4 regions of the Sphingobium sp. L-44 genome follow, and region 2 is predicted to be linked to each of the others. Evidence: riboswitches for the same ligand, from Rfam matches in the RefSeq annotation. Region 2 holds a riboswitch; each other region holds the start of a gene.
What was found. A riboswitch is a leader RNA that binds a small molecule or an ion and turns the genes downstream of it on or off. The one in region 2 is predicted to bind cobalamin.
Positions count from the first base shown of each region.

Region 1: another riboswitch for cobalamin. It lies ahead of AC13EK_RS10290 (TonB-dependent receptor plug domain-containing protein); the one in region 2 lies ahead of AC13EK_RS18550 (TonB-dependent receptor plug domain-containing protein).
Region 3: another riboswitch for cobalamin. It lies ahead of AC13EK_RS08255 (TonB-dependent receptor plug domain-containing protein); the one in region 2 lies ahead of AC13EK_RS18550 (TonB-dependent receptor plug domain-containing protein).
Region 4: another riboswitch for cobalamin. It lies ahead of AC13EK_RS11650 (cobalamin biosynthesis protein CobG); the one in region 2 lies ahead of AC13EK_RS18550 (TonB-dependent receptor plug domain-containing protein).

Region 1 covers NZ_JBSXOQ010000083.1:3,804-11,051, forward strand. The annotation lists gene AC13EK_RS10275 (S9 family peptidase) at 1-977, shown strand, start outside; gene AC13EK_RS10280 (acyl-CoA thioesterase) at 977-1,375, shown strand; gene AC13EK_RS10285 (ABC transporter substrate-binding protein) at 1,388-2,248, opposite strand; cobalamin riboswitch at 2,315-2,507, shown strand; gene AC13EK_RS10290 (TonB-dependent receptor plug domain-containing protein) at 2,644-4,599, shown strand; gene AC13EK_RS10295 (DUF1636 domain-containing protein) at 4,599-5,006, shown strand; gene cobT (nicotinate-nucleotide--dimethylbenzimidazole phosphoribosyltransferase) at 5,003-6,016, shown strand; gene AC13EK_RS10305 (histidine phosphatase family protein) at 6,013-6,582, shown strand; gene AC13EK_RS10310 (adenosylcobinamide-GDP ribazoletransferase) at 6,579-7,248, shown strand, end outside.
Region 2 covers NZ_JBSXOQ010000112.1:47,464-54,711, forward strand. The annotation lists gene AC13EK_RS18535 (penicillin-binding protein activator) at 1-305, shown strand, start outside; gene AC13EK_RS18540 (ABC transporter ATP-binding protein) at 343-1,116, opposite strand; gene AC13EK_RS18545 (FecCD family ABC transporter permease) at 1,110-2,105, opposite strand; gene AC13EK_RS18550 (TonB-dependent receptor plug domain-containing protein) at 2,118-3,962, opposite strand; cobalamin riboswitch at 4,134-4,375, opposite strand; gene AC13EK_RS18555 (threonine ammonia-lyase) at 4,515-5,507, shown strand; gene dapF (diaminopimelate epimerase) at 5,548-6,360, shown strand; gene mtaB (tRNA (N(6)-L-threonylcarbamoyladenosine(37)-C(2))-methylthiotransferase MtaB) at 6,363-7,248, shown strand, end outside.
Region 3 covers NZ_JBSXOQ010000078.1:578-7,825, reverse strand. The annotation lists gene AC13EK_RS08260 (PepSY domain-containing protein) at 1-767, opposite strand, end outside; gene AC13EK_RS08255 (TonB-dependent receptor plug domain-containing protein) at 770-2,758, opposite strand; cobalamin riboswitch at 2,949-3,206, opposite strand; gene AC13EK_RS08250 (copper resistance protein B) at 3,269-4,114, opposite strand; gene AC13EK_RS08245 (copper resistance system multicopper oxidase) at 4,111-5,850, opposite strand; gene AC13EK_RS08240 (RNA polymerase sigma factor) at 5,857-6,432, opposite strand; gene AC13EK_RS08235 (periplasmic heavy metal sensor) at 6,429-6,863, opposite strand; gene AC13EK_RS08230 (hypothetical protein) at 6,866-7,168, opposite strand.
Region 4 covers NZ_JBSXOQ010000088.1:60,248-67,495, forward strand. The annotation lists gene cobM (precorrin-4 C(11)-methyltransferase) at 1-409, opposite strand, end outside; gene AC13EK_RS11620 (cobalamin biosynthesis protein) at 406-768, opposite strand; gene AC13EK_RS11625 (bifunctional cobalt-precorrin-7 (C(5))-methyltransferase/cobalt-precorrin-6B (C(15))-methyltransferase) at 765-1,973, opposite strand; gene AC13EK_RS11630 (cobalt-precorrin-6A reductase) at 1,972-2,736, shown strand; gene cobJ (precorrin-3B C(17)-methyltransferase) at 2,697-3,479, opposite strand; gene cobI (precorrin-2 C(20)-methyltransferase) at 3,476-4,198, opposite strand; gene AC13EK_RS11645 (precorrin-8X methylmutase) at 4,195-4,824, opposite strand; gene AC13EK_RS11650 (cobalamin biosynthesis protein CobG) at 4,824-5,876, opposite strand; cobalamin riboswitch at 6,157-6,368, opposite strand; tRNA gene AC13EK_RS11655 (tRNA-Gln) at 6,546-6,620, opposite strand; gene AC13EK_RS11660 (MarR family winged helix-turn-helix transcriptional regulator) at 6,783-7,248, shown strand, end outside.

The DNA of each region.
Region 1 (7,248 bases), on a different contig from region 2:
CCAGCTATTCGGCGAGTCTCGACGACAATCCCGAATATGAGGTGACGAAGCTGCGCATCGGCTATGAATCGATGGTCACGCCCGACACCATCCATGATTATCATCTGGCAACGGGTGAGTTGGAGATACTCAAGGTCCAGGAAATTCCCTCGGGCTATGACGCCAGCCGCTACGCCACCGAGCGGCTGATGATCCCGGCGCGCGACGGCACGCAGATTCCGGTGTCGATCGTCTATCCCGCGGATTTCCCCCGCGATGGCAGCGCGCCGCTGCACCTTTATGGCTATGGCGCCTATGGGCTGGCGATGGAGCCGGGTTTCTCGACCAGCCGCCTGTCGCTGCTGGATCGCGGCTTTGCCTTTGCCATCGCCCATATTCGCGGCGGCGACGATATGGGCCAGCAATGGTATCTGGACGGCAAGCTCGACAAGCGCACCAACACCTTCACCGATTTCGTCGATGTTGCGAAGGGGCTGATCGATCTTGGCTATTCGGCCAAGGGCAGGATCAGCATTTCGGGCGGATCGGCCGGCGGCGAGCTGATGGGCGCGGTCATCAACAGCGATCCCGACCTGTGGGGCGCGGTGGTGGCACATGTGCCGTTCGTCGACGTGCTCAACACCATGCTGGACGAAACGCTGCCATTGACGCCGGGCGAATGGCCCGAATGGGGCAATCCGATCGAGGATGAGGCCGCATTCCGCACCATACAGTCCTATGATCCCTACACCCATGTTAGCGCCCAGGATTATCCGCCGCTGATGGTGACCGCCGGGCTGAACGACCCGCGCGTCACCTATTGGGAGCCGGCCAAATGGGTGGCGAAGCTGCGCGCGACCAAGACCGATAGCAATATCCTGCTGCTCAAGACCAATATGGGCGCGGGCCATGGTGGCAAGTCGGGCCGGTTCGAGAGCCTGCACGAGACCGCGGAGGAATTTGCGTTCATCCTGTGGCAGCTGGGAGTGGAAGGCTGATGGCGTCGAGCTTCACCAAGCAATTCACCGCGCGGCCCGAGGATATCGATGTGCTGGGCCATGTGAACAATGCGGTGTGGGTGCAGTGGATGGAGCAATTGTCGGTCGAACATTGGATGACCGATGCCGACCCGGCCCATGTCGATGCCTATATCTGGGTCGTGACCCGGCATGAGGTCGATTATCGCGGCAACGTGACCGAGGGCGATGTCGTGTCGGGCCGCACCTGGATTCCGGAAGGACCGCGCGGCGCGCGGTTCGACCGGCTGATCGAGTTCACCGGGCCGGACGGCAAGGTGAAGGTGTCGGCCAAATCCACCTGGGCGATGATCGACAAGGAAAGCGGCCGATTGATGCGGGTGCCGGCCGAAGTCGCCGCCAACTTCATCGAGGGCTGAGCCGGCCCAGCTTCAGCGGGCGCTGACGGCCTGGGAGAGGGCGCGGGCTGCCTGCACATAGGCCGGTCCGCCGCACACGGTCCAGGCCTGGGGCAGGCTGATGCGCGCTATGTCGCGCAGCACTGGATGATGCAGCATTTCGGTGCCCTGGTCGGTGATGCGGTCGGTGGCGCTCTCGACGATCAGATAGTCGGGCCGGGCGGCGACCATCTCCTCCAGGCTGACCTGCGCGATCGCTGGCTTGCCAAGGTCGGCGGCCAGGTTGCGCAGCCCCGCCCTCGTCATCAGGTCGTCGACCAGCGTGCCGGTGCCGGTCATGTAGCCGCGCCGCTGATAATAGGCCGCGACTTTGGGCTTCGGCGCGCGGGGCAGGGCGGCGAGTTCCCGGTCCATCCGCGCGATCATCGCTTCGCCGCGGTCGGCATGGCCGATCGCCTGCGCCACGGTGCGGATCGACGCGACGATATCGGCATAGCTGTCCGCGCTTTGCAGATCGACGGCGGGATAATGCTGGGCCTTGAGGATGGCGATCGCCGGATTGCGCCGCGCCGGCATGCCGATCACCAGATCGGGATTGGTCGCCAAAATCTGTTCGGCCGATCCGTCGAGGATGGGCAGGCCCTTCGTTACGGCAGCCACCGCCGACATCTGCCGATCGGCGGCATTATGGGTCAGGCCGGCAATCTGGTCGCGATCGGCCAGCGCGACCAGCAACTGGTCGGCGCACAGGTTGAGCGACACGATCCGTTGCGGACGTTTGCTGGCACTGGCAGGCTGGCGCGCGGTGGCTGCCCATAATGTGGCGCCACCGACCAGGGCGATCATCAGGGCGATCATCCCCTTGCCGGGGCCGATGGGCGCAAATATCCGCATGGCCACCTCCCTTAGCCGGCGCGCTCCGCCAGGCAAGGAAGATTGACGCTCCAGTCGGGCTCGCCTATCGCCCGGACTGCGACAGGTTCCCCGGCAACGGGGATGAAAAGGGAATGGGGTTCAAGACCCCGGCTGCCCCTGCAACTGTGAGCGGCGAGCCTTTGTGCCACATGCCATTGGGACCGCAAGGTTCTGAGAAGGCGGCATGAATCAGCGATGACCCGTGAGCCAGGAGACCTGCCCGTCGCGGTCGTCCTTCGCGCGGACAGGGTGTGCCGAGCGGACGGGGGTGAACCCGCGTGGCGACAGGTGGACCGCAAATTGCGGGGATCATGTCGCGCCCGGCCGGGCACCGATATCGTCCCTGGGATGCGGTCCCTCGTCCGGGGGCTTATGTGTTCAAATATCTGACTTTCTGTTCTGTCCTTCTTTCCACCACCGCTTTCGCCGAAGAGGCGCAGCAGGCACCACCGCCCGATGCCGCTGCCGATGCCGGCGCATCCTCTATCCTCGTCACCGCGACCCGCCTCGCTACGCCGGTCGATCAGGTGCCGGCCTCCGTTACCGTGCTCGACAAGGCCGCGATCGATCGGGCGCAGGATCTGGGCGTCACCGAATTGCTGTTGCGCACGCCCGGTGTCAGCATCTCGCGCAATGGCGGCTATGGCACGGCGACGTCGCTGCGCATCCGCGGCGCGGAATCCGACCAGACCGTGGTCGTGATCGACGGCGTGAAGCTCAACGATCCCTCCTCGGCCGGCGGCGGCTATAATTTCGCAAACCTGCTGGTCGGCGATGCCTCGCGGATCGAAGTGCTGCGCGGCCCCCAGTCGACCCTGTGGGGCAGCCAGGCGATCGGCGGCGTCGTCAATGTCGTCACCGCCATGCCCGAAAAGGCGCTGGAGGGGAGCTTCGATATCGAGGCGGGGTCGCGCGACACGGTCAGCGCCCGCGCGGCGCTGGGCGGGAAGACCGGCCCGGTCAGCTGGCGGATCGGCGGCCAGAGTTTTACCACCGACGGCATCTCGGCGATCAGCCCGGCCTTTGGTGGCAAGGAGAAGGACGGCTATACCAACCGCAGCGTCACCGGCCGGGTCGAGGTCGCGCTGGCGGACGGGATCAGCGCCGATCTGCGCGGCTATTATTCCGATGGCCGGGTCGATTTCGACGCCACCAGCGCGGACAGCCCCGCCTATGGCACCAATCGTGAATTTGTCGGCTATGCCGGCCTTAACGTCGCACTGCTCGACGGTCGCTTCCGCAACCGCTTCGGCTATGGCTATACCGACACCGATCGCGAAAATTATGATCCGCGTAACCAGCGCCAGCAGACGTTCGACGCGGCGGGGCGCAACCAGCGGCTGGAATATCAGGGCAGCTTCGCGATCGCCGATGGCTGGACCGCGCTGTTCGGGGTGGAGAATGAGAATAGCCGCTTCCGCAGCGTGTCGCCTTCGGCGTCGCTTTCGGTGCCGATTCCCGACCCGGCCCGCGGCAAGGCGGAGATCACCAGCGTCTATGGCCAGCTCAATGCCCAGCCGATTACGGGCCTGACCCTGACCGGCGGGCTGCGCTATGACGATCATAACCGCTATGGCGGCCGGACCCTTTTTTCCGCCGGGGGCGTCTGGGCGCTGCCGACCGGGACGGTGCTGCGCGCCAGCTATGGTGAGGGGTTCAAGGCGCCGACCCTCTATCAGCTCTTTTCCGAATATGGGAATCAGGCGCTCGATCCCGAACGCGCCCATGGCTGGGAAGCGGGCGCGGAGCAGCGTTTCTTTGGCGAGAAACTGCGACTGGGCGCGACCTGGTTCGACCGGACGACGACCGACCAGATCATTTATAATAGCTGTTCCACAAGCTCGACCGATCCGCTCTGCTTTACGCCCGGCACCACCACCCGCCGCTATGGCTATTATCTCAATGTCGCGCGCGCCAAGGCGCATGGCATAGAGGCGCAGGTGGCGATCGAGTCGGTCAAGGGGCTGACCATCGACGGCAATTATAGCTGGACCGTGGCGGAGGATCGTTCGGACGGCACTGCGAACGAAGGCAATTGGCTGCCGCGCCGGCCGCGCAACAGCGCCAATGGTTCGATCAGCTATGCCTGGCCGTTCGGCCTTACCACCGGCGCGGCGGTGCGCTGGTCCGGCCACAGCTATGACAATGCGGCCAACACGACGCGGCTGGACGATTATACGCTGGTCGACCTGCGCGCCGAATATGCGCTCACCCCGGCGTTGCGCCTGTTCGCCCGCGTCGAAAATCTCTTCGACGAGAATTATATGACGGCCTATCGCTATGGCACGCTTGGGCGCAGCATCTATGCCGGCTTCCGGGGGCGCTTCTGATGCTGCGCCCCGTCGAACCCGGCCCCGCCATCGTCGCCTGCAGCACCTGCCGCCATTCGGCCGAAGCGCGGGAGGACGGGGAGGGCGTGCGCGGCGGGGCACGGCTGGCGGAGGCGCTGCGCAGCGTGCAGGCCTCCGACCCGCGCTATGCCGCCGTCGCGGTGCAGGACATGCCCTGCCTGTTCGCCTGCCAGGATCATTGCACCGTCCATCTGCGCGCGCCGGGCAAGGTCGGCTATGTCATGGGGCGGTTCACACCGGATGCCGATGCGGCGCGCGCGATCCTCGATTACGCTATCGCCTATGCCGCCAGCGAGCATGGCCGCGTCGCCTTTCGCGAATGGCCCGAAGGCGTGAAGGGCCATTTCATCACCCGTACCCCGCCGGAAGGATTTGTCGTCGAATGAGCTTCGCCTCGGTCACCGATTTCGAAAATGCCCTGGCCAACCTGCCGCCGGCCGAGGAACTGGCGAGCGCGGCGGCACGCGCGCGGCAGGCCGAACTGACCAAGCCATTGGGGGCGCTCGGCCGGCTGGAGGATGTCGCGATCTTCATGGCAAGCTGGCAGGGGCGCGCGGTGCCGCGCCTGAAGCGGGCGCGTGCCGCGATCTTTGCCGGCAATCACGGCTTCACCGTCCATGGCGTCAGCGCCTATCCCGCCGCCGTGACCGCGCAGATGGTCGCCAATTTCGCCGCCGGCGGCGCGGCGATCAATGCGCTCGCCGGTGTCGCCGGGCTGGAACTGGCGGTGCGATCGATCGATCTGGACCGGCCAACGGCGGACTTCACCATTGCCCCCGCCATGACCGAGGAGGAGTGCCTGACCGCGCTGTCGATCGGCGCGGCGGCGGCCGAAGAGGATCTGGACCTGCTGGTCGTGGGCGAGATGGGGATCGGCAATTCGACCGCCGCCGCAGCCCTGAGCGCCCGCAGCTTTGGCGGTGCGGTCCGCGACTGGGTTGGTCCCGGCACGGGCGTCGATGGCGAGGGGATCGCGCGCAAGATCGCGACGATCGATCGCGCGCTCGCCTTCCATGCCGATGCGCCGGACAGCGCCTTCGAAACGCTGCGCCGGCTGGGCGGACGCGAACTGGCGGCGATTGCCGGCGCGGTGCTGCGCGCCCGCCAGCTGGGCGTGCCGGTGCTGCTCGACGGCTTCATCAGTTGCGCCGCGATCGCGCCGCTGGTGGCGCAGGTGCCGGTCTTTGCCGACCATTGCCTGGCCGGCCATTGCTCGGCCGAGCCGGGCCATGGCCTGCTGCTGGAGCGGATGGGCCTTGAACCGCTGCTGCGCCTCGACATGCGATTGGGCGAAGGCAGCGGCGCGGCGGTGGCGGCCAATATCGTCCGTGCGGCCGTAGCCGCGCATAGCGGCATGGCGACCTTTGCCGAGGCGGCGGTGTCGACCGCGACATGATGGGCATGCCGCTCCACCTGCTGCGGCATGGCGCGCCCGAGACGCCCGGCCTGTTGCTGGGGCGGACCGACAGCGTGCCGACGCGCGCGGGCATCGATGCCTGCCTGGCGCAGGCGGAGGGGCTGGAGATCGAGATGATCGTGACGTCCGACCTGCAGCGCGCCCGGCAGGCGGCAACCGCGATCGGCGAGCGCGCCGGCTTGCCGGTTTGGGTCGATCCGCGCTGGCGGGAACTGGATTTCGGCATCTGGGATGGCCTGGCCCCGGCCGATGTCGATCCCGAGGCGCTCGCCCGTTTCTGGCAGGATCCCGATGGCTTCGCGCCGCCGGGCAGCGAGGGATGGACGGCATTGCTGGGGCGGATCGCCGATGCGGTCGAGGATCTGCCGCGCGTGCCCACATTGGTGCTGACCCATGGCGGGGCGATGCGCGCGGCGCTGGCCCATCTGTGCGGGTTCAGCGTGCAGCAGAGCTGGAGCTTCGGCCTGCCCTATGCCGCCTTGCTGTCGCTGGAACGCTGGACCGGGGAGCCGCCACTCGCCCGCATCACGGGCCTGCGCCCATGAAGGGGCTGGTCCTTGCTATCCAGTTTCTGACCCGCCTGCCGATGCCGAAGGTGACAGCGAACGAGACAGACTTCGCACGGTCCATTCGATGGTTTCCGGCGGTCGGCGCGATTGTCGGTCTATCTGTCATGTTCGCTGTCAATCTTGGCGTTCACATCGATCCCTGGATCGGGGCGCTGGCCGGGCTGCTCTGCTGGGTCGGCGTGACCGGGGCGCTGCATCTCGACGGCTTGGGTGACATCGCCGACGCCTGCGGCGCGGTGCATAAGGGGCGCGACCGGCTGCTGGCGGTGCTGGCCGACCCGCATGTCGGCAGTTTCGGTGTGGTGGCGATCGGGCTGCAACTGATCGCCAAGCTGCTGCTGCTCCACGCGTTGGTCGAACGGGGCATGATGCTGCCGCTGCTGCTCATTCCCTTTGCCGCGCGGATCGGGCCGCTGCTGTGGGCACGCATGCTGCCGCCGCTGCATGCCGGGCTGGGCGCGCGCTTTGCCGATGCCGTCAAAACGATCCACATCGCCCTGTGGATAAGTCTGTTGATAATCGCCGCCTGGTGGCTGCCGGCCCTGCTCGCGGCGCCGCTGCTGATGCTGGTCTGGGGCCTGTGGCTGAAGCGCAGGCTGGGCGGCATTTCCGGCGATGGCCATGGCGCGGGCATTGAACTGG
Region 2 (7,248 bases):
GCGTGTCGGATGGCCTCTATCGCCAGCTCGCGACCAAATATCGCACCCGCTATGGCAGCGCGCCCTTCCGCCTGTCGTCGATGGGCTATGACGCGGTGTTGCTGACGGTGCGGATCGCCCAGGACTGGAAGCCGGGCGCGCCCTTCCCCACCGCGCGCCTGCGCGATCCGGGCGGCTTTGCCGGCATCGACGGCGCCTTCCGCTTCAACCGCAACGGCATCGCCGAACGCGCACTGGAAGTGAGCGAGGTCGGCGCCGGCACGATCAGCGTGGTCGATCCCGCCCCACGCGGCTTCGGCAACTAAGCAAAGGGGGCCGGAAGGCCCCCTTTTTCGTTACGGATCAAATCCGCGTCGTCGGCACGATCAGCGGCAGGCCGTCGCTGACGTCGATCCGCGCGGCGACGCCATAGACGGATGCCAGCCGCTCCGGCGTCAGCACGTCCATCGGCGCCCCGTCCGCCACCAGCGCGCCGCCATCCATCAGCAACAGCCGATCGCAATAGCGCGCCGCCATGGCCAGGTCGTGCAGCACCGTGACGACCAGCGCCCCGCCCTGCGCCTGCGCCCGCAACAAGGCCATCACGTCGATCTGGTGGCCGGGGTCGAGCGCGGCGAGTGGCTCGTCGGCGATCAGCGCCGGCGCACCCACCGCCAGCGCCCGCGCCAGCAGCACCCGCGCCCGCTCGCCGCCAGACAGCTCAGTGGCGATCCGCCCCTTGAAGCCGGTGACATCGGCGCGGGCCATCGCATCCTCGATCGCCGCCTCATCGTCGGCGGTCAGGCGCGACAGCGGCCCCAGATGCGGCAAGCGCCCCAGCGCCACCAGCCGCTCGACCGCCAGGGGCCAGTGCAAGGTCTGGCCCTGCGGCAGATAGGCGATGGACCGCGCCACCGCCTGGCGCGACAGCCGCTCGACCGGCGTGCCGTCCAGCAGCGCGCGTCCGGCGGCCGGCTTCACCAGCCCCAGCAGCGCCCGCACCAGGGTCGACTTGCCCGCGCCATTGGGGCCGATCACGCCGATCAACTGCCCCGGCGCCATGGTCAGGTCGACGCCGCGCACCGCCAGATGGCGGCCCAGCCGGACGTCCAGTTGCTCGGTCGACAGGGTCACCATAGCCGCCGCTCCCGCATCAGGTGAATGAGGAAGACCGGCACGCCCAGGATCGCGGTCAGCACGCCCAGCTTCAGCTCGCTGCTGGTCGGGATGACGCGCACGCCGATATCGGCCAGGGTCAGCAGCACCGCGCCGCCCAGCATGGATGGCAACAGCAGCGCGGACGGCGAGCGATCGGTCAGCGGCCGCACCAGATGCGGCACGATCAGGCCGACGAAGCCGATCGATCCGGTCACCGCCACCGCGCCGCCGACACCGATCGCCACCCCCGCCATCAACCGCAGCCGCGCCCGCGACAGGTCGACGCCCAGCGCCCGCGCGCCATCCTCGCCCAAAGTCAGCGCATCGAGCGCGCGCCCGTCATAGAGCAGCAGCGCCGCACCGACCGCGATGCAGGGCAGCGCCAGCAGCAGATGGTCGATGCTGCGATTTTCCAGGCTGCCCATCAGCCAGCTCATAATCTCCATCGCGGCAAAGGGATTGGGCGACAGGTTGAGTGCCAGGCTGATCCCCGCCCCCGCCAACGTTGCGACCGCGATACCCGCCAGGATCAGCGTCAACGGGCTTTCCGACGGCCCGGCAAGCAGGAACAGCGCGCCGATCGCCGCCAGTGCGGTGACGATCGCCAGCAGTGGCAATGCCATCGGATGCAATTCGGACAGGCCGAAATAGAGCGCGATCACCGCCCCCAGCGCCGCCGCATTGGACACGCCCAGCACGGCGGGTTCGGCCAGCGGATTGCGCAGATAGCCCTGCAGTGCCGCGCCCGACAGGCCCAGCATGGCGCCAACCAGCAGGCCGATCGCCATGCGCGGCAGGCGCAGGTCGATGACGATCGCGCGCGCCACCATGTCGCCACCGCCGGCCAGCACCGCCAGAATGCGGGCCGGCGCGATCGTCACCGATCCCAGCGCGACCGACGCGATAGCCGCGACCAGCAGCAGGGCGATCAGCCCCGGCAGCAACAGAGGATGCCGCCGCCCGCTCATGCGCGCCGCTCCTTAGAAGCGGACACGCACGCCGCCATAGGCCGACCGGCCATAGGTGCCATAGCCATAGGCCGTGGCGTAATCCGCATCGAACAGATTGTCGATCCGGCCATAGACTTCCAGATGGTCGCCCACGGGGAAGGACGCGCGCAGCCCGGCCAGCGCATAGCCGTCGAGCCGGCGCGTGTTCGCCGTGTCGTCATAGCTGTCGCCGACCATGGTCAGCGTCGCGCCGGTAGACAGGCCGAAGGACCAGAGATAGTCGGCCGACACACTGACCGCATTGGCGGCGCGGCGCGGCAGGCGATTGCCGTCGGTGGCCCCGCCCGACCGGTCGCGCGCATCGACATAGCTGTAGGATGCCGCCACCGTCAGCGCCTCGACCGGCTTCAGCGTCAGCGTCGCTTCCACGCCCTTGGCGCGGGTCCGGTCCAGATTGCCATAGGTGTAGGTCGCATAATCATAATTGATCTGGTTGCGGGTATCGCGCCGGAAGGCGGTCAGCGACAGCATAGCCTTGTCCCCGTCCAGGCTCTGGTCGAAGCCGATATCATAGCTTTTCGACCGCTCCGGCCGCAGCGCGCTGTTGCCGCTATAGGTGTCGTAGAGCTGATAGAGGGACGGCGCCTTGAACCCCTCGCCATAGGAGAGGCGGATATTGGTCGCGCCGGCATTCGGCGTGTAATTGGCGTTGGCGCCAAAGGTGGTCGCACCGCCGAACTGGCTATGATCGTCATGGCGCAGCCCGCCGGTGACGGCCAGGCCCGTGAGCGGCTTCACCACCGCCAGCGCATAGACGCTGTCGATATTCGCCTTCGCGCTCGCTATGTCGCCAAAGCCGAAATACTCATAGTCCGGCCGCTCATGCTCATAGCCGAAGATCAGCTTGGCCTGATCCACCGGGGCATAGACGCCCTCATATTCGAAGCGCAGATTGGTGCCCGAATAGCCATAGTCCGGGTCGGTGCCGCGCACGAAATAATAGTCGCGGTCGTTGCGCATCCAGGTAACGGCGGCGCGGTTGGTCAGCTTGCCGTCGAGCAGCGCCAGGTTGATCCCGGCATAGCCGACATATTGGTCCAGCTTGCTGACGTCGCTGCTGTCGGCCGGCGCGCCGAAGAAGCTGTCATAGTCGAGATCGGCATGGATATAGTAACCGCGCAGGTCGAGGCTCAGGCTGTCGGAAAAGGCGATCTTCAGCTTGGCATTGGTGGCGATATTCTCATAGCCATCCTTCTCGACGCCGCCGAACGACCGGCCGACCGAGGAAATGCCGTCGGTGTTGAAATAGGCGACGCCCACGCCGCCCGACACCGCGCCGCGCGTGCCCGACACATCGGCCTTCGCGTTCAACGTGTCGCTATAGCCATAATCGGCCGCGGCATTGACCTCGAAACCCTCGCTCGGCGCGCCGGTCATCACATTGACCACGCCGCCGATCGCCTGGCTGCCATAGACCACCGAGTTGGAGCCGCGCAGCACTTCGATCCGGCGGATATTGCCGGTCAACAGATGGCCGAAATCATAGCCGTCGCCGATGCCGCTCGGGTCGTTGACCTTGACCCCGTCGATCAGCACCAGCGTCTGGGTCGTCTCCGCGCCGCGCAGCGACACGCCGGTCACACCGCCGGTGGAACCGTTGCGGCTGAAGCGGACGCCCGGCGTGGTGGCGAGCAGGTCGACGACATCGACCGCCTGGCGCGTCCTGATCGTGTCGGCATCGATCACCGTGATCGCCTGGCCGACCTCGTCGCGCGGCTGTGCGATGCCCGAAGCGGTGACGACGATATCGTCATCCTGGGCCAATGCCGGCGTAGCGGCCAGCAGCGCGATCAGCGAAATCCCCAACGTCTTCATTTTATCGTCCCCCGGCGTCCGTCGATTTGGAACCGGGGCGTCCGCACAAGCGGTCGCTGCGTGAGGATCGGGAAGACGCCAGCGCCCCGCCCCACGCACCGATGCGGCCCCGGCCGCCATGGGCGTCGCTCGACGGAAACACCGCGCCATGGCCATCCCCTGGGCCAGGGCAAGAGCGACCAGACGCCGGCAGGTCTCCTGGCTCGCGGGTCAGGGCAGCGATGCGCCAGCCTTCCCGGACCTATCGGTCCAGTGGCCGGTTCCGGCCCTCCCCTTTTGAAGAGCCTGGGAACCCTGCGCATCGCGCTCACCGCTTACAGTTGCAGGGACAGCCGCGGATTTGGAAGGGCTGCGCCCCCCGCACCGCATTCCCGTTTTCAGCCCTTGCGGGCACCGGCGCGATCATGCGCGTCCGGGGCTTTTGACTACCCCGGCGCGCGGCCCCCATAAGCCAAAGCACAAGCCCTGCCAAGCGGGCCAGGATCGCCCCGGCGGATCGTTGCGCGGCGCCGGCGGGCGGCTATGCAGGGGCCTCTTACCGGGAGACGCCAAATGACCGATTCGCTTGCCATCACTGCCGCCGACGTCGCCGATGCCGCGCGGCTGATCGCGCCGGCGGCGGTCCGCACCCCGCTGATCGAGAATGCCGCACTCAACGATCATTGCGGCCGGCGGGTGCTGGTGAAGTTCGAGGGCGCCCAGCATAGCGGATCGTTCAAGTTCCGTGGCGCCTATAACCGCCTCGCCCGACTGAACGCTGCGGAACGCGCGGCGGGCGTCGTCGCCTGGTCCTCGGGCAATCATGCCCAGGGCGTCGCCTTTGCCGCGCGCCTGCTCGGCATTCCCGCCACGATCGTGATGCCGGCCGACGCCCCTGCGATCAAGACCGCCAACACCCGTGCGCTCGGCGCCGAGGTCGTCCCCTATGACCGCTTCACCCAGAGCCGTGAGGCAATCGCCACCGCCCTGGCCACCGAACGCGGCGCGACGCTGGTTCCCTCCTTCGACGATCCCTTCATCATCGCCGGCCAAGGCACGATCGGCCTCGAAATATTGGAGCAGGCCCAGGCCGCCGGCGCCGACCTCAAGCAGATTCTCGTCTGCTGCGGTGGCGGCGGGCTGGTCGCGGGCACGGCGACAGCGGTAAAGGCCGCCCGCCCCGACATCAGCGTCTATGCGGTCGAACCCGCCGGTTTCGACGACACCGCCCGCTCGCTTGCCAGCGGCGTGCGCGAAAGCGTCTCGCCCGACGCGCGCAGCATCTGTGACGCGCTGCTGGCGCCCAGCCCCGGCGCGCTGACCTTCCCGATCAACCATGCCCTGCTGGCCGGCGGCCTGGTCGTCAGCGACGATCAGGTGCGCGACGCGATGCGCTTCGCCTTCACCATGCTCAAGCTGGTGGTCGAACCAGGCGGCGCAGTCGCGCTCGCCGCCATGCTTGCCGGCCTCGCCCCGCCCACCGACGGCGCCACCGCCCTCGTCATCTCCGGCGCCAATGTCGATCCGGCCACCTATGCCGCGATCATCGGCGGCCCGAACGCCTGACCGCTGGTCTTTTGCCCCGTCCCGCACTAAATGCGGCGCCATGATGAGCCGCTTTTCCAAGATGCATGGTCTGGGCAATGATTTCGTCGTGATCGACGCGCGCCAAGCGCCGGTCGCGATGACGGAGGCGCGCGCCCGCGCCATTGCCGATCGCCATGCCGGCATCGGCTGTGACCAGTTGATCGTCATCGGCGATGCCGAGACCGGCGACCAGGCCGACGTGTCGATGCTGATCTTCAATTCCGACGGTTCGGAAGTGGAAGCCTGCGGCAATGCCACCCGCTGCGTGCCACTGTTCGTCGGCAAGGACGTGCTGATCCGGACCAGGGCCGGGCTGCTCGACGCCAAGGGCGTGGACGGCGGCGCCAGCGTCGACATGGGCGCGCCCCGCTTCGATTGGGACGCGATCCCGCTCGCTTATCCGATGGACACGCTGACGATGTCGGCCAGTTGGGAAGACCTGCCCGCGCCGGCCGCCGTCAATGTCGGCAACCCGCATGTGATCTTCTTCGTCGAGGATCTGGACGCGGTCGATTTCGAGCGCCTCGGCCCGCTGATCGAGCATGATCCGCTCTTCCCCGCCCGCGTGAACGTCAATTTCGCGCAGGTCGTCGGCCCGCAGCATCTGCGCCTGATCGTCTGGGAACGCGGCGCCGGCCTCACCCGCGCCTGCGGCACCGGCGCCTGCGCCACCGCCGTCGCGGCGATCCGGCGCAAGCTGATGGCCGGCCCGGTGACGGTCAGCCTGCCGGGCGGCGACCTGGAGATCGACTGGGCACCGGGCGGCACGATCCGCATGACCGGCCCCGCCACCCATGTGTTCGACGGCGAGGCGGACTGGGACCGCTTCTGACCGTGCCCGGTCCCGACATCATCACCCTGGGCTGCCGGCTCAACATCGCGGAGAGCGAGGCTATTCGCGAAATGGCCGGCGCACAGGACGACCTGATCGTCGTCAACAGCTGCGCCGTGACGGCCGAGGCCGTGCGCCAGACCCGGCAGGCGATCCGCCGCGCCAGGCGAGACCGCCCCGACGCCCGCATCCTCGTCACCGGCTGCGCCGCCCAGACCGAACCCCAGACCTTCGCCGCCATGGCGGAAGTGGACGGCGTGATCGGCAACCGGGAGAAGCTGGAGGCAGCCGCCTTCGCCCCGGTGGCGGATAAGGTCAACGTCTCCGACATCATGGCCGTGCGCGACACCGCGCCGCACATGGCCAGCGCCTTTGCCGAACATGCGCGCGCCTTTCTGGAGGTGCAGAATGGCTGCGACCATCGCTGCACCTTCTGCATCATCCCTTATGGCCGGGGGAACAGCCGCTCCGTGCCCGCCGGCGCGGTGATCGACAAGGCGAAGCAACTGGTCGACGCGGGCTATGGCGAGATCGTGCTGACCGGCGTTGATGTCACCAGCTATGGCCCCGACCTGCCGGGCAGCCCCTCGCTCGGCCAGCTTGTCGAACGACTGCTGCGCCATGTGCCGGACCTGCCCCGGCTGCGCCTTTCCTCGATCGACAGCGTCGAGATTGACGAGCGGCTGTTCGACCTCATCGCCCATGAGCCGCGGATGATGCCGCATCTGCATCTCTCGCTGCAGGCGGGCGACGACATGATCTTGAAGCGCATGAAGCGCCGCCATGCCCGCGCCGATGCCGTGCGCATCGTCGAGCGGGTGAAGGCCGTCCGCCCGGACATCAGCATCGGCGCCGACATCATCGCCGGCTTCCCGACCGAGGATGATG
Region 3 (7,248 bases), on a different contig from region 2:
CACCACCACAGGCCCCGATAGGGCGATCCGATGCTGCCGTCGCGGCGCCGGCGCAACCGGGCGATGCCGACCCACAGGCCGGTGATCGTCAGGAAGCAGCCGATCAGCGAGGTCCAGATGACGACCTGGCTCCACAGCGCGCCATCCTGTCGCAGGATCGTGGGATAGAGCCAGTGCGGCACCGCGCCGAGCCAGCCCCAGAAGCGCTGGAAGCGGGTGGTCAGCTGCACCACCTCCCCGCTCCTGCCCGAGACATAGGCCTGCGTCCCGGCCGCATCGGCATAATCGACGCGGTAGAGCGGCGCATTACGGCGGAAGGTCTGGACCGTCCACTGGTCCATCTCCGTCTGCGCGATCCGCTCTGGCGGGCCCGCAATGGCGCTGTTGCGGCCGAATTCGCGCGCGATCCTGTGGATATTTTGCGGATCGACCTGCTCGACCGGTTTCCCCGACGCCCAGTCATGGGTGCCGGCGGAGACCCGCATCTGCGGGATGGTGCGCGTCGGATCGAGCGCGGGGGTGACCCGCAGCACAGGCCGCCCCGCCATCATCTCGATCCGGGCGGCGGACAGCATCATGGCGTCGGGCAACATCCCTGCCTGCCCGGCCGACAGCTTGAGGGGCGTGAGCCCCCCAAGCTGCGCGGCCGGTGTCAGGCGCGGATAGTCGACATAGAGCATCACGAAGCCGGACAGGCACCACAGCGTCATGACCGCGCCGATGATGATGCCCAGCCAGCGATGCAGCAGCAGGACCGGCCGCAACATGGTCAGAAGCTCAGGCCATAGCTGACCCGCAGCGTGCGCGGCACGCCCCGGTAGAAGTAGAGGAAGCGGCTGTTGCTGCCATCCAATACCCCTGCGTCACTGACCGCCGAGCGATAGCCGGTGGAGGCATAGTCGCGGTCGAACAGATTCTCGACATTGACGCCGAACCGGTTGCGCCGCGCCTGGTCCAGCCACAGATGCGCACCCGCATCGACCACGGCATAATTGCCATAGTTCATCCGGCCAAAGCCCGATGCGGTCGACCAGACATCGCCCACCCAATTGGCCGACAGATTGGCGCCGAAGCGGCTGGCTTCCGGCGCATAGACGATCGCGGCGCGGCCATATTGTTCCGGATTGCGATCGCGCTGCACCGAACTGCCCTGATTGCGGACGCGCGACCAGGTGTAGCTGGCCGACAGGCCCCAGCCACCGGTCAGGTCCGCATTCAGCTCCAGCTCGGCGCCTTCGGCCCGCACCTTGTCGCGAACGTTGATATAGGTGCCGTCGGGAAAGGCCGGATCATCATAGGTCGTGTCGATCAGATCGGTGATGCGCCGGTTGAAATAGGTCGCTTTCCAGCGGATCGCTCCGCCGGCCAGCGCGCCGCCCAGCGCGGCGTTGAGGTTCAGGCTCTCCTCGGGCTTCAGGTTCGGGTTGCCGACCTCGCAACAGGGATCATTGCCATAAAGCTGCGAGGCGTCGGGCAGCACGAAGGAGGTGCCGCCATTGGCCTCCACGAACAGCGCGTCGCTGACATCATAGCGACCCGAGACGTTCCAGATCGTCTTTTCCGATCCCTTCGCCTTGTTGTAGCGCAGGCCCGCCGCGATCCGCCCCTTGCTCGACAATTCGTCATTGGTGCGCAACTGGAAGATGCCGGCATGGACCTGTTCATCGGTCGGCGCGATCAGCAGGACGTCGTCGCGGCCGTTGAAGCTCTGGAAATCATAGCCGATCAGCGTGTCGATGCCGCGCAGCATGTTGAGCTGCACCACCGCGCTGCCGCCATAATCCTGATAGCCCCAGAAGGTGCCGGCCGGGTAGATGACCTGCGGCGGGCCCGCGGGCACGGGGTTGCGGATCTGGACATAGGCAGTCTTCCAGTCGTGGAAATAGCCCTTGAGGAAGAATTGCACGCCATCCTCGCCGGTATAGTCGAGCCGCAGGCTGGCCACTTCCTCGTTGCGGTCGTTGCGGCTCTGTTTGGTCCGGGTCGCGCTGATATTGTCGAGATCGGCCTTGGTATGCTGGTAGAGCGCGTTGAGGCGCAGGTCCGGCGCGATATCATATTGATATTTGATGCCCGCCGACCAGAGGTCATAGCCGCGCGCGCGATCGGTGGCGCTGGGCTGCATCACGTCATAAGGGCGATAGCCGTCCGACTGGCTGCGATTGGCCCAGACCACGAAGCGATGCTGGCCGATCGCGCCGCGAACATAGCCATCCAGGCTAGTGCCGGCAAAGCTGTCGAGGCTGGCATTGACTTGGCCGCCCAGATCATCGCTGAAGTCGCGGGTGACGACATTGATGACACCGGCCGCCGCCTGGGTGCCGTAGAACAGGCTTTCGCCGCCTTTCAGCACCTCGATCCGCTCGATCATGCTGGCGGCCATAGTGTCGTTGGGCGAGGTGCCGCCATAGAGGCGGTTGTTGAGGCGGATGCCGTCCATCGTCCACAGCACATCCTTGGTGCGCGAACCCTGCAGCGCAATGTCGACATAGCTGAACGGCCCGGACTGCGACCGGATGAACAGGCCCGGCACCGCTTCCAGAGCGCGGGCGGTGTCGATCGCGGCGGCATCGCGGATCTGCGTGTCGGTGACGATCTCGATGGCATGGCCATAGCGCGACAGTTGCTGCGGCAGCGTCTCTTCCAGGCTGGTGCCGGTGACGACGATGCTGTCGCCCTCCGCCTCATCGGCCAGAGCCGGCGAGGCAAAGGCAAGCGAAAGGGCCAGGGCGGCCCGCGAAACGATAATGGACTTCATTTATTCCCCCATCCGGCGCCGCGTTCGACGGGCGGGGGCAACCTTCACGAGCGGCACGCGCGCGAACGTCCGACACACGCGCCGGCCGGGCGCCCAAGGGCAACCGACGCGCGTCGTCGCAGCGGCCCCAGCCGCTCGTTCGTCGCTCAGACGGAAGTTACCGTGCCGCGGCCATCCCCTGGACCAAGGCAAGAGCGACCAGACGCCGGCAGGTCTCCTGGCTCACGGGTCATCGCTTGATGCACGGCCTTCCCAGGCCTCGCAGGATTTAGCGTCCGGCCCAGTGGCTGGCGGATCGGTCATTCTGCCGTCCGCACATATGCATCGCGCTCACCGCTTACAGTTGCAGGGACAGCTGCGGATTTGGACGACACCCTGCATGAGAGGGCCATCCGCACCGCATTCCCTATTAAGCCCCTTTCGGGACACCGGCGCGATCATGATCCCATGCCGTGCGGCGCAGGATCGGCGGGATCGATAATCGAATATCAGGCGGGCTGCAAGCCGGTCTCAAAACCAGGCGCGCAGGCCGATGACCAGGCTGGTGGCGGATGGCTTATCGCCGGCGGCACGGGCATAATCGGCCGTGTCGCCCAGCTTGCGCTCCCAATTGACGCCGACATAGGGCGCGAATTCGCGAGCGATCTCGTAGCGCAGCCGCAGCCCCAGCTCGATATCGGACGGGCCGGCGCCGATCCCCAGTTCGGGCACATGTTGCGCCGCCAGATTGAACTCGGCGGCGGGCTGCAGGATCAGCCGCTGGATGATGCGCTGGTCATAGCTCGCCTCCAGCCGCAGATGGGCGTCGCCCCTGGTCGACAGAAAGGCTTCGGCCCCGACCTCGAACCAATAGGGCGCCAGGCCATCGATGCCGATCACCGCATAGCTGCGCTCCGGCCCTTCGCCGAAATCCTGCCGCACGCCCGCCTGCAGGTTGAACCAGGGGTCGATCGCCCGGCTGTAGAGCGCCTGAACCTCGGCCCGTTCGAGCGATCCGCCGAACGTCCCCTCGCCTTCGCTCTTGACCGCGAAGCGGTTGATGTCGCCGCCGATCCAGCCCTCGCCTTCCCAAGCATAGCCATCCGCGCCCTTGCCGGCGCGATATTCCAGCCGATCGAGCATCCATTGCGAATAGGTCATGCCGCCCCCTTCCGCGATCATCGCCGCGCGGGCGCGGGCCATGGCAGCGCGGTCATAGAGCGCGTCGGCGGCATGATCGGTCGGCACCGGCGGGGCCGTGCCCTGTGGGATCGCAGCATCGGTGGTGGGCATACTGTGGCCCATCGCGCCATGGTCCATGGTCTGGGCCTGCACCGGCGCAGCGGCGGCGAGCAGCAGGAGCGCGATCAGCTTCATGCTGCATCCTCCCCATGGCGCACCGTCACGACCCGCATCATCCCGGCATGCATGTGCATCAGCATATGGCAGTGGAAGGCCCAGTCGCCCAGCGCATCGGCGGTGAAGTCGAAACTGACCTTGCCGCCCGGCAGCACATTCACCGTATGCTTGCGCGGATTATGCGCAGCCGCGCCGGTCACCAGTTCGAAGAAATGACCATGCAGATGGATGGGATGCGGCATCATCGTGTCGTTGATCAGGGTCACGCGCACCCGTTCCATATGACGGAAGGCGATCGGCTCGGCCCCTTCCGACAGCTTCACCCCATCGAACGACCACATATAGCGTTCCATGTTCGCGGTCAGATGGATGTCGAGCGACCGGGTCGGCGTGCGCAGGTCCGTGTTCGGCGTCAGCGACCGCAGATCGGCATAGGTCAGCACCCGATGGTCGACATCCTCCAGCCCCGTCGGCCGGTCAACGGTGCGATCGGCCGGCATCGGCGACAGGGTGGCGACGCCCGGCCCCATTTTCACGCCCGGCGCGACCGACTTGTCGCGCATCTTCATGCTATGCCCCGTCATGGCGTCATTGGCCGGCTGGCTGAGGTCGATCACGCCGCCATGGCCCATGTCCATGCCGCCCATGTCCATGCCCATGTCCTTCATGCCCAGCAGCGGCCGGGCGCGCCGATCGGGCACCGGCGCGACCATGCCGATCTGCGGCGCCAGCGTGGCGCGGACCAGGCCCGACCGGTCGATCGCCTCTGCAATCAGCGCATAGGGCTTCGCCTCGCCGGGCTGGACGATCACATCATAGGTTTCGGCAATGCCGATCTGTAACTCGTCGGTCTCGACCGGCTGGACATCCTGCCCGTCGCACTGGACCACGGTCATCGACAGGCCGGGCAGGCGAACATTGAAATTGGTCATCGCCGACGCGTTGATGATGCGCAGCCGCACCCGCTCGCCCGGCGCGAACAGGCCGGTCCAGTTCTCGGCCGTGCCCATGCCGTTCACCAGATAGCTGTAGGTCGCGCCGGTAACGTCGGAAATATCGGTCGGGTCCATGCGCATCGCGCCCCAGTCGATCCGGTCCTTGAGGCCCTGATCCTTCCCCGCCAGCAGCCCCGCCAGCGTCTGGCGCTGCATGTTGTAATAGCCGCCCATCTGCTTGAGCCGTTGCAGCAGCCTGTGCGGATGGACCGGGCTCCAGTCGGCGAGCAGGATCACATGCTCCCGGTCATAGGCCACCGGATCGGGGCCGGCGGGATCGATGATGATCGGCCCATAAAGGCCCATCGCCTCCTGCATGCCCGAATGGCTATGATACCAGTAGGTGCCCGCCTGCCGCACCGGAAAGCGATAAATGAAGGTTTCACCGGGCATGATGCCGGGAAAGCTGATGCCCGGCACGCCATCCATCTGGAAGGGCAGGATCAGCCCGTGCCAGTGGATCGAGCTATCCTCCTTCAACCGGTTGGTGACGGCGATGTTGACACTCTGACCCTCGCGCAGGCGGATGAGCGGCGCGGGCGTGCCGCCATTGACGCTGATCCCATGCGCCGATCTGCCGCCGGTCGCAAAATGCCCGTCGCCAATGCCGAGCGCGATCGTCTCGCCCGACAGCGCGCCCTGGGCAACGCCATGTGTGCCGGTGGCGGCCCAGCCGGGCAAGGCCTGTGCCAGCGCCAGCGCGGCGCCGCCCCGGATCAGGCTGCGGCGGTCGAGAGGGAGGGAGGGCAGATCGATCATGCCCCTCTATACGCGCGCCGCGTCGCTTTCCCTCAACATCTCCTGCAATTGCTTGCGGGCGCGATAGAGGCGGGTTTCCACCGCCTTTTCGGTGACGCCCAATATCTGCGCGACCTCGGCCTGGCTCATGCCCTCGATCCCCCGTAGCAAAACCACCTCGCGCAGCGCCACCGGCAGCGCCGCTACCGCCGCCTCGATCCGGGCGACGCCGGCGCGGGACTGGGCCGCCTGTTCGGGATCGGGCGCCACGTCGGCGACATGGGCCGCATCCTCGATCGGCCGGGCGAAGCTGAAGAAGCGACGGACGGCACGGCGGCGCGCCCAGTCATGGCATTTGTTGATCGTGATCCGCGCGATCCAGCCGCGAAAGGGCCGGCGTCCATCATAGCGAGCGAGCGAGGCAAAGGCGGCGACGAAGCTTTCCTGCACGATGTCCATTGCCGCGTCGGCATCGCCGACATGGCCGCGCGCCAGCCGATAGATGGCATCGCGGTGCCGCCGCATCAGCGCGCCATAGGCCGCCTGCCGCCCGGCCAGCGCCTGCGCCGCCAGCGTGGCATCATCGGGATCGTCGGCTATCACCCGACGGGCTGGGTCAGCGCCTTGACCACCGCCGCGTCGAACAGCGCGGCCTGATCGGGGCGCAGCACGCCGCGCATCGCGAAGATGTGCTTCAATGTTTCCTTCTGCAATTCGCCCATTGCCTGGTGCGACCGGTCGACCGCCTGGGCGACGCGCGGGCCATAGCCATGTTCAGCGGCGATCGCGGCGGCCAACCGCTGATTGTCGGCGCGCATTTCCGCATCGAGCGCGGCCTTGCGCCGGGCGAAGGCGGCTTCCAGATCAGCGATGCGCTGCTTCTGGCCGGCATCCAGCGTCAGCCGATCATGGAGCAGGGCATGCACCTCATTCTCCACCGGCGGCGCGGGTGCGAGCCAGGTGCGTGCGACCAGCACGGCGGCCAGCGCCGCGGCAAAGGCGACCAGCGCCACCAGCCAATAGCGTTTGCCCATGCCTATCGCTCCAGCAGGCGCGAGGGCGCATAGTCGGACATGCCGATCAGCAGCGGGCCGGGCGCCGCCTGCGCCGGCTGCGCGGGCACGCTACTGCCGATCCAGCCGATGCCGATCGCCATCACGCCGGCCAGCATCAGGCTGCGCCGCGCGACGCTGCGTTCGCGGCGGCGGTCCAGCCCCTGCATCACCGCAGCCTCCAGCCCGTCGAAGCGCGCCGCCGCCGGCGCGTCGCGCAGCCCGGCCAGCATGTCATCCAGATCGTCCATCGTCCCGTCCTTCATGTCCTGCCTGACGATACGCATCCGGCCGGCCCATCCCTCGAATAAAATAACTTAGGCCGTGAGGGATGCGACAGGACAATGCGTATTCCCCTGCAAGACGC
Region 4 (7,248 bases), on a different contig from region 2:
GCGTGAGGACGAGCGACTGGGCCAGTTCAGGCAGCGTCAGCTCCACCTCCAGCGCCGCGGCCGCCGCAGCGAAGGCGGGCACACCGGGCGTCACGGTGAAGGGGATGTCCAGCGCCCGGAGGCGGCGGATCTGCTCGCCCATGGCCGACCAGACCGACAGGTCGCCGGAATGGAGCCGCGCCACATCCTGCCCGGCGGCGTGGGCGGTGGTGATTTCCGCCATGATGGCGTCCAGGTCCATGGGCGCGGTGTTGACTATGCGGGCGCCGGGCGGGCAATGGCCCAGCACCTCCGCCGGGACCAGCGACCCGGCGTAGAGGCATATCGGGCTGGCTGCGATCAGATCGCGGCCGCGCAGGGTCAGCAGGTCAGGCGCGCCGGGGCCAGCGCCGATGAAATGGACGGTCATGATGATGCTCCTTGAGCGATGGCGCAGGTTGCCATGCGATCGGGGGAAAGGCTGCGGGCGGCGCGCAGGCGGGCGCCTTCCCCCGCGCCGGCCAGGGCACAGGCCTCGGCGACGCTGCCGGTGCCGCGCGCGGCCAGCGAGGCCGGCGACCGGCTGATGGTGGGCAGGGAGGCTAGGCGATCCGCCGCAATCGGGATGAGCGGCAGGGCCAGTTGGGCGGCGAGTTCCGCCAGTGCCGGCGCCTTGTCCGCCAGCGTGGCAAGATGGGTGACGTCCCGTCCGCCGCCGGCCGCCACCAGCGCCGCGCGCAGGGATGCGGTGGTCGCGCCGGCACGGAAACCGAAGCCCGCGACGATCATAGCGTGACGCTCCACTGCACCACCGGATAGCGCGACCGCCAGCCATGGCGATTGCCGAGCGGCGCGGCGTCGGCCAGTTCGATGCGCAGCAGGCTACCGCCCCGCCGCCCGTGCCAGAGCGCCAGCAGCGCCTCCGACTCCAATGTCACGGCATTGGCCACCAGCCTTGTGCCGGGTGGCAGCAGCGCCTCCAGCCGTTCCAGCAGCACCTGCGACAGACCGCCACCGATGAAGACCGCCTGCGGCATCGGGCCATCGGGCAACATGTCCGGCGCGCGACCGATCATCAGCTCCAGCCGATCCACGCCCAGCGCACGGGCATTGGCGCGGGCGCGATCCGCACGGGCCGGATCGGCCTCCACCGCGCAGGCGCGATTGGCGGGATGGGCCAGCAGCCATTCGATCGCGATCGATCCCGACCCCGCGCCAATGTCCCACAGATAGTCCCCCGGCCGGGGCGCCAGCGCCGACAGGGTCAGGGCGCGCACCGGCGCCTTGGTGATCTGTCCGTCATGGTCGAACAGCGCGTCGGGACGACCGCTGGCGACGGTCAGGACGGGGCCGTCACCGGCGACCTCCAGCCCGACCGCCACGGGATGGGCGATGTCGGCCGGTATCGTCGCCTCGGCCTCGATCGACCGGATCCGTTCGCGCGGGCCGCCGAGGCGTTCCAGGACATGGAGGCGCGACGCGCCAAATCCCCTGGCCGACAACCAGGCGCTAAGTCCCGCCACCGCCGCCCCGTCGCGCAGCAGCACCAGCGCCCGCGCGCCCGGCGCGAGGTGCGGACGCAACCGATCCAGCGGCGCGGCATGCAGGCCAAGGCACGCGACATCCTGTATCGCCCAGCCCAGCCGCGCCGCCGCCAGCCCGAAGGTGGAGGGCGCGGGATGCGCGCACCATTCATGTGGCGCCAGATGGCGCGCGATGCTGCCGCCCGCGCCGAACCAGAAGGGGTCGCCCGACGCAAGCACCACCACCGGCCGCCCACGATGCGCCAGCAGCCGCGCGATCCCGTCCGCGAAGGGCACTGGCCATTCGACGATCGGCGCGCTAATCCCGCCCAGCAGCGCGAGGTGCCGGGCCGGCCCCATGACCAGGTCCGCCGCCGCCAGTGCCGCGCGGCTTGCCGCAGACAGGCCGTCCATCCCGTCCTCGCCGATGCCGACGATCGTCAACCAGGGGGGAGAATTCATGTCATCCATGCCCAATATCCTGCTGCTGGGCGGCACGACGGAGGCAAGCGCGCTGGCGGTCCTGCTGGCGGCGCGCGGCATCCGTGCGACCTTCAGCTATGCCGGACGCACGGCCAGCCCGCGGGCACAACCCCTGCCCGTGCGGGTCGGCGGCTTTGGCGGGGTGGCGGGACTGGTCGCGCATCTGCGTGCGGAAGGCATCACCCATCTGGTCGACGCCACCCATCCCTTTGCCGCGACGATGAGCGCCCATGCGGTGGCGGCTGCGCATGGGGCGGGGATCGCCCATGCCGCACTGACCCGTGCGCCCTGGACGCCCGGCGCCGGCGACCGCTGGACCGCGGTGCCGGACATGGCAGCGGCGGTGGCCGCGCTCGACGGCCCGCCTCAGCGGATCATGCTCGCCCTGGGGCGCATGCATGTGGAGGACTTCGCCGCCCAGCCCCAGCATCATTATCTGCTGCGCTTCGTGGATGCGCCGGACGCGGTGCTCCCCCTGCCCGATCATGCCCTGATCGTGGATCGCGGCCCGTTCACGGTGGCGGACGACACAAGCCTGCTGCGCGATCATCGCATCGACCTGATCGTCGCCAAGAATGCCGGTGGCACGGGCGCAGCCGCCAAGCTGGACGCCGCGCGCGCGCTGGGCCTGCGCGTGCTGATGATCGACCGGCCCGCGCTGCCCGATCGGTGGGAGTTCCACCGGCCCGAGGATGTGCTCGACTGGATCGCTCATCCCGCCGCCTCGTCGGGGATGCCGCGCGGCGTGTAGAGGATAGGCCCGCGCGCGCGCTCGATGATGCGAGTCCGGCTCGACCCGACGATCACCATGGTGCGCATGTCCGCCATGTCCGCGCGCGCCTGCCCCAGCGGCACGATATGCAATGTCTCCTGCGCGGTGGTGACGGCGCGGGCAAAGAGGATCGGGCGCGCGTCGCCACAAAGTTCCCGCAACAGCGCCAGCGTGCGCACGAACCCTTCCGGCCGCGACGCCGAGCGAGGATTGTAGAAGGCCATGGCGAAATCCGCCTCCGCCGCCAGCCGCAGCCGCTTTTCGATCAGGGACCAGGGCTTGAGATTGTCCGACAGGTTGATCGCACAGAAATCATGGCCGAGCGGCGCGCCCGCACGCGCCGCGGCGGCCAGCATCGCGGTAATGCCGGGCAGCACGCGAATGTCGATGTCGCGCCAGGGAGCGGGGCCGGCCTCCAGCGCCTCGAACAGCGCGGACGCCATGGCAAAGACGCCCGGATCGCCCGAGGAGACGACGACCACCCGCCGCCCCTGCGCCGCCAGCTCCAGCGCATGGGCCGCCCGATCCAGTTCCACCCGATTGTCCGAAGGATGCAACATCAGCCCCGCACGCGGCGCGACCCGCGCGACATAGGGGATATAGCCCACCACGTCGGTCGCGGCAGCCAGCGCGGCATCGACCTCCGGCGTCACCAGCGCTTCGTCCCCCGGCCCAAGCCCCGCGATCGCGATCCAGCCCCCCTCTGCCGCCGCGAAACTCATGGCCGGCGCCCCTGGCCGTGGATCAGCAGGATCGAGAAATAGGGCGTGACCCTGTCGACATCGGCCAGCCGGGTCACGCGCTGTTCCGGCATGGCGGCATGTTCGACCAGCCATGCTTCATCGCTGCGCCCGGCCGCCGCCACCGCACGGCGCAGCTTGGCGAGGTGCCGGCCGATCTTCATCACCACCAGCGCGTCGGTATCGCGGATGCGGCGGACCAGTTCCTCTTCCGGCAGGGTTGCCATCGCCACGGTCAGCACATCGTCCCCCCAGGTGATCGGCAGGCCGGTCGCATTCCACGCCCCCGACATGCCCATGATGCCGGGGACCACTTCGACCGGGACCAGCCCCGACAGCCGACTGTGCAGATGCATGAAGGAGCCGTAGAAAAAGGGATCGCCCTCGCACAATACGACCACATCCTCGCCCGCCTCCGCGATCGCCAGCAGCCGACCGGTGCAGTCGGCATAGAAGGCGGCTAAACAATCATTGTAGCGCGGATCGGTGAGCGGAATTTCGGTCGTCACCGGATATTCCATCGCCAGTTCGATCGCATCGTCCCGCAACATGCCCTGCGCGATGCGGCGCGCCTGCCCCGGCCGGCCAGCCTTGCGGAAATAGGCGACATGCCGTCCCCCCCGCACCAGCCGGTCGGCGCGCACGCTCAGCAAGTCCTGCGCGCCGGGGCCAAGGCCCACGCCATAGACGGTGCCGCTCATTCCGCGCGGCTCGCCAGCGCATTGATCGCCGCGACCGTGATCGCGCTGCCGCCAAGCCGCCCGTCGACGACGCAGCAGGGGACCGGCTGCGCCGCCCACAGTGCCGCCTTGGATTCCGCCGCGCCGACGAAGCCGACCGGGCAGCCGATGATCGCTGCGGGGCGCGGACAGGCCGGATCCTCCAGCATGTCGAGCAGGTGGAACAACGCCGTGGGCGCATTGCCGATGGCAACCAGTGCCCCGGCAAGATGCGGCCGCCACAATTCCAGCGCGGCGGCGGACCGGGTATTGCCCATCGCCCGCGCCATGTCCGGCACGGCGGTGTCGTGCAAGGTGCAGAGCACGGCATTGTCGGCGGGCAGGCGCGCGCGCGTGACCCCTTCCGACACCATGCGCGCATCGCACAGCACCGGCGCCCCTTCGGCCAGGGCCTGCCGCGCCGCCGCTGCAAAGCCCGGCGAAAAGCGGATATGGCCCGCAAGGTCCACCATGCCCGCGGCATGGATCATGCGCACAGCGACCGGCTCCTCCTCGGCAGCAAAGCGCCCGAGGTCGGCTTCGGCGCGGATGGTGGCGAAGGACTGGCGATAGATCGCCGCGCCGTCCCTCTCATAATCATGGGGCATCAACAGGCTCCGAAATGGGCAAGAAGGTCGGTGGCGGTGAGGTCAGGACGGACGGGCGCCGATCCTGCGCGGGCATGGAAGGCAAGGTCGTAGCGCCCGTCCCGCCCCGTCAGCACGATGTCGGCCGGCATCGCACAGGCACAGCCCTTGGCGCAGCCGGAGACATGAAGGCGGCCCGCCACATGGGGGGCCAACTGGCGGGCGAGGTCGCGCGTCTCCACGCTCGCCTGCGGACAGGCAGGCGCGCCGGGGCAGGCCTCCACATGGATCAGCGGGTCGGCAGCGTCGGCGGACAGGCCAGGCACCTGTCCTTCGGCCAGCAGCATGCGCCACGGGGTCAGCCGCATGGCCGGCGCGTCGAGAAAATGCCGCGCATCGATCTGGCCGAAGGGAAGACCATAGGCCAAGCCGCCATCCCATGCGCCGGGGACCAGTCGCGGGCGTGGCAACGCCGCCTCTGTCATGCCCGTTGCCCAATCCGGCAGGGGCGCATCATGCCGGGCCATGCGCCCCGCGCGCGCGCCGTCGCTCTCCACGAACCATCGGGCGAGCGCGAGCAGCGCATCCACTTCGCCGCCGCTGTCCACCGGCACGCCTTGTGCCCGCCCCTCGGCGCGCAGGATCAGGCCGCCGTCCCGCGCCCGCTCGATGCGAAAATCCCCCGCTTCGCCGGACAGGAGCGGCGCAGCGCCGGCATCGGTGACGAAGCCCATCTTGCCCGGCAAGTCCGGCAGTTCGTCCAGGCGATCGAGCAACTGGCGGGCGATGCGATGGCTGTCATCCCCTTCGCGCCAGTCCGGCGCGACCATCATCATGCGCGCGCCCTCGCGCCGAGCATCGTGGTCGACCAGGCCAAGGTCGAGCAGCCGGTCGAGCAAGGGGCGCCAACTATCGTCGCGCACGCCGCGGATCTGGAGGTTCGCGCGCCGGGTCATGTCGATCAGGCCGTTGCCATGGGCGATCGCCGCTTCGCCCAGCGCCGTCATGTCGGCGGCCGAAAGACGGCCAAGGCGCGGCTTCACGCGCACGATCAGCCCGTCGCCCGCCGCCATCGGACGCCAGGCATCGGGACACCAGCCCCGAACGGCCGGCCCGCGAGCCACCGCATGGTTCGCGGTCGCCCTATCACTGCCCGCGCCGGTCTGGCTCACAGGCACATCCTCCGCGCGCCGGGACGCAACCAGGCGGGGCTTGCCGGCATCGCCGGTCGGCGCGAGGCGGCAGGCAGGCGCGACAGGCGCCCGACACCACGCGGCCGTGCAGCCCCAGCCACACGCTTCGCCGCCCAGACGGAAGAGAGACCGTGCCATGACCAATCCCTGGGTCAGGACAAGAGCGACCGAAACGCCGGCAGGTCTCCTGGCTCGCGGGTCGTTGCGGGATGCACGCCTTCCCGGACGCTCTGTCCAGTGGCTGCCCTCATGGGCTCGTGCATCGCGCTATCCGCTTACAGTTGCAGGGACAGCCGCGGAATAAGGGGCCAGGCCCCCGCACCGCATTCCCGATTAAGTTCCTTGCGGAACACCGGCGTCAGTTATGCAATGCACCAGCATGAACCGGCGCATCGGTGATGCCCTAGTCGAAACATCGGTCTTCGCCAAGACATGGAATGGGTATCGGCAGTCCCGCTGCCGGCTCGACGCCCAAGGCATACCGACGGAAGATGCCGAAACGGAAACCGGAAGCAAGGAAAGCGACGCGGCGTCGGATACCGAAAATTATGGCTGGGGCGGCAGGATTCGAACCTGCGCATGGCGGCATCAAAAGCCGCTGCCTTACCGCTTGGCGACGCCCCAGCAATGCGCCGATCCAAGTCAGCGCGGGACCGCCATATAGCGGCTGATGCACGAAAGAAAAGCCCTCCTGACGATGGACTTCGCCTTTCCCTTTCCTTCCCGCCCAACCCATCTTAGGGATCAACCCCACGCCCCCGCCCCTGCAACCGGAAACCCGCGCCGATGTCCGTCCAAGCCCCCTCGCCCAGCCAGATCGCACCGGCCTCGCCGCTGTTCCTGCGCGAGGACGAAATCCGGCGCGGCATCGAGATGCTCTATTTCGGCTATTCCGCGCTCACCCGCTCGATCGACGAGGGGCTGGCGGCGCAGGGCCTGGGCCGCGCCCATCACCGCGCCCTCTATTTCATCTCGCGCCAGCCCGACCTGACGGTGAAGGATCTGCTGCGCCTGCTGGCAATCACCAAGCAATCGCTCGGCCGGGTGCTCAATGACCTGATCGAGCGCGGCTATATCGAGACCCGGCCCGGCAGCAGCGACCGGCGGCAGAAACTGCTGCGCCTCAGCCCCGCCGGCCGCGCGCTGGAGGCCGAGCTTTTCCGCGCGCTGCGCGAGAAGATGGCGGCCGCCTATGCCCAGGCCGGACAGGGTTCCGTCACCGGTTTCTGGCGGGTGATGGAGGGTCTGATCC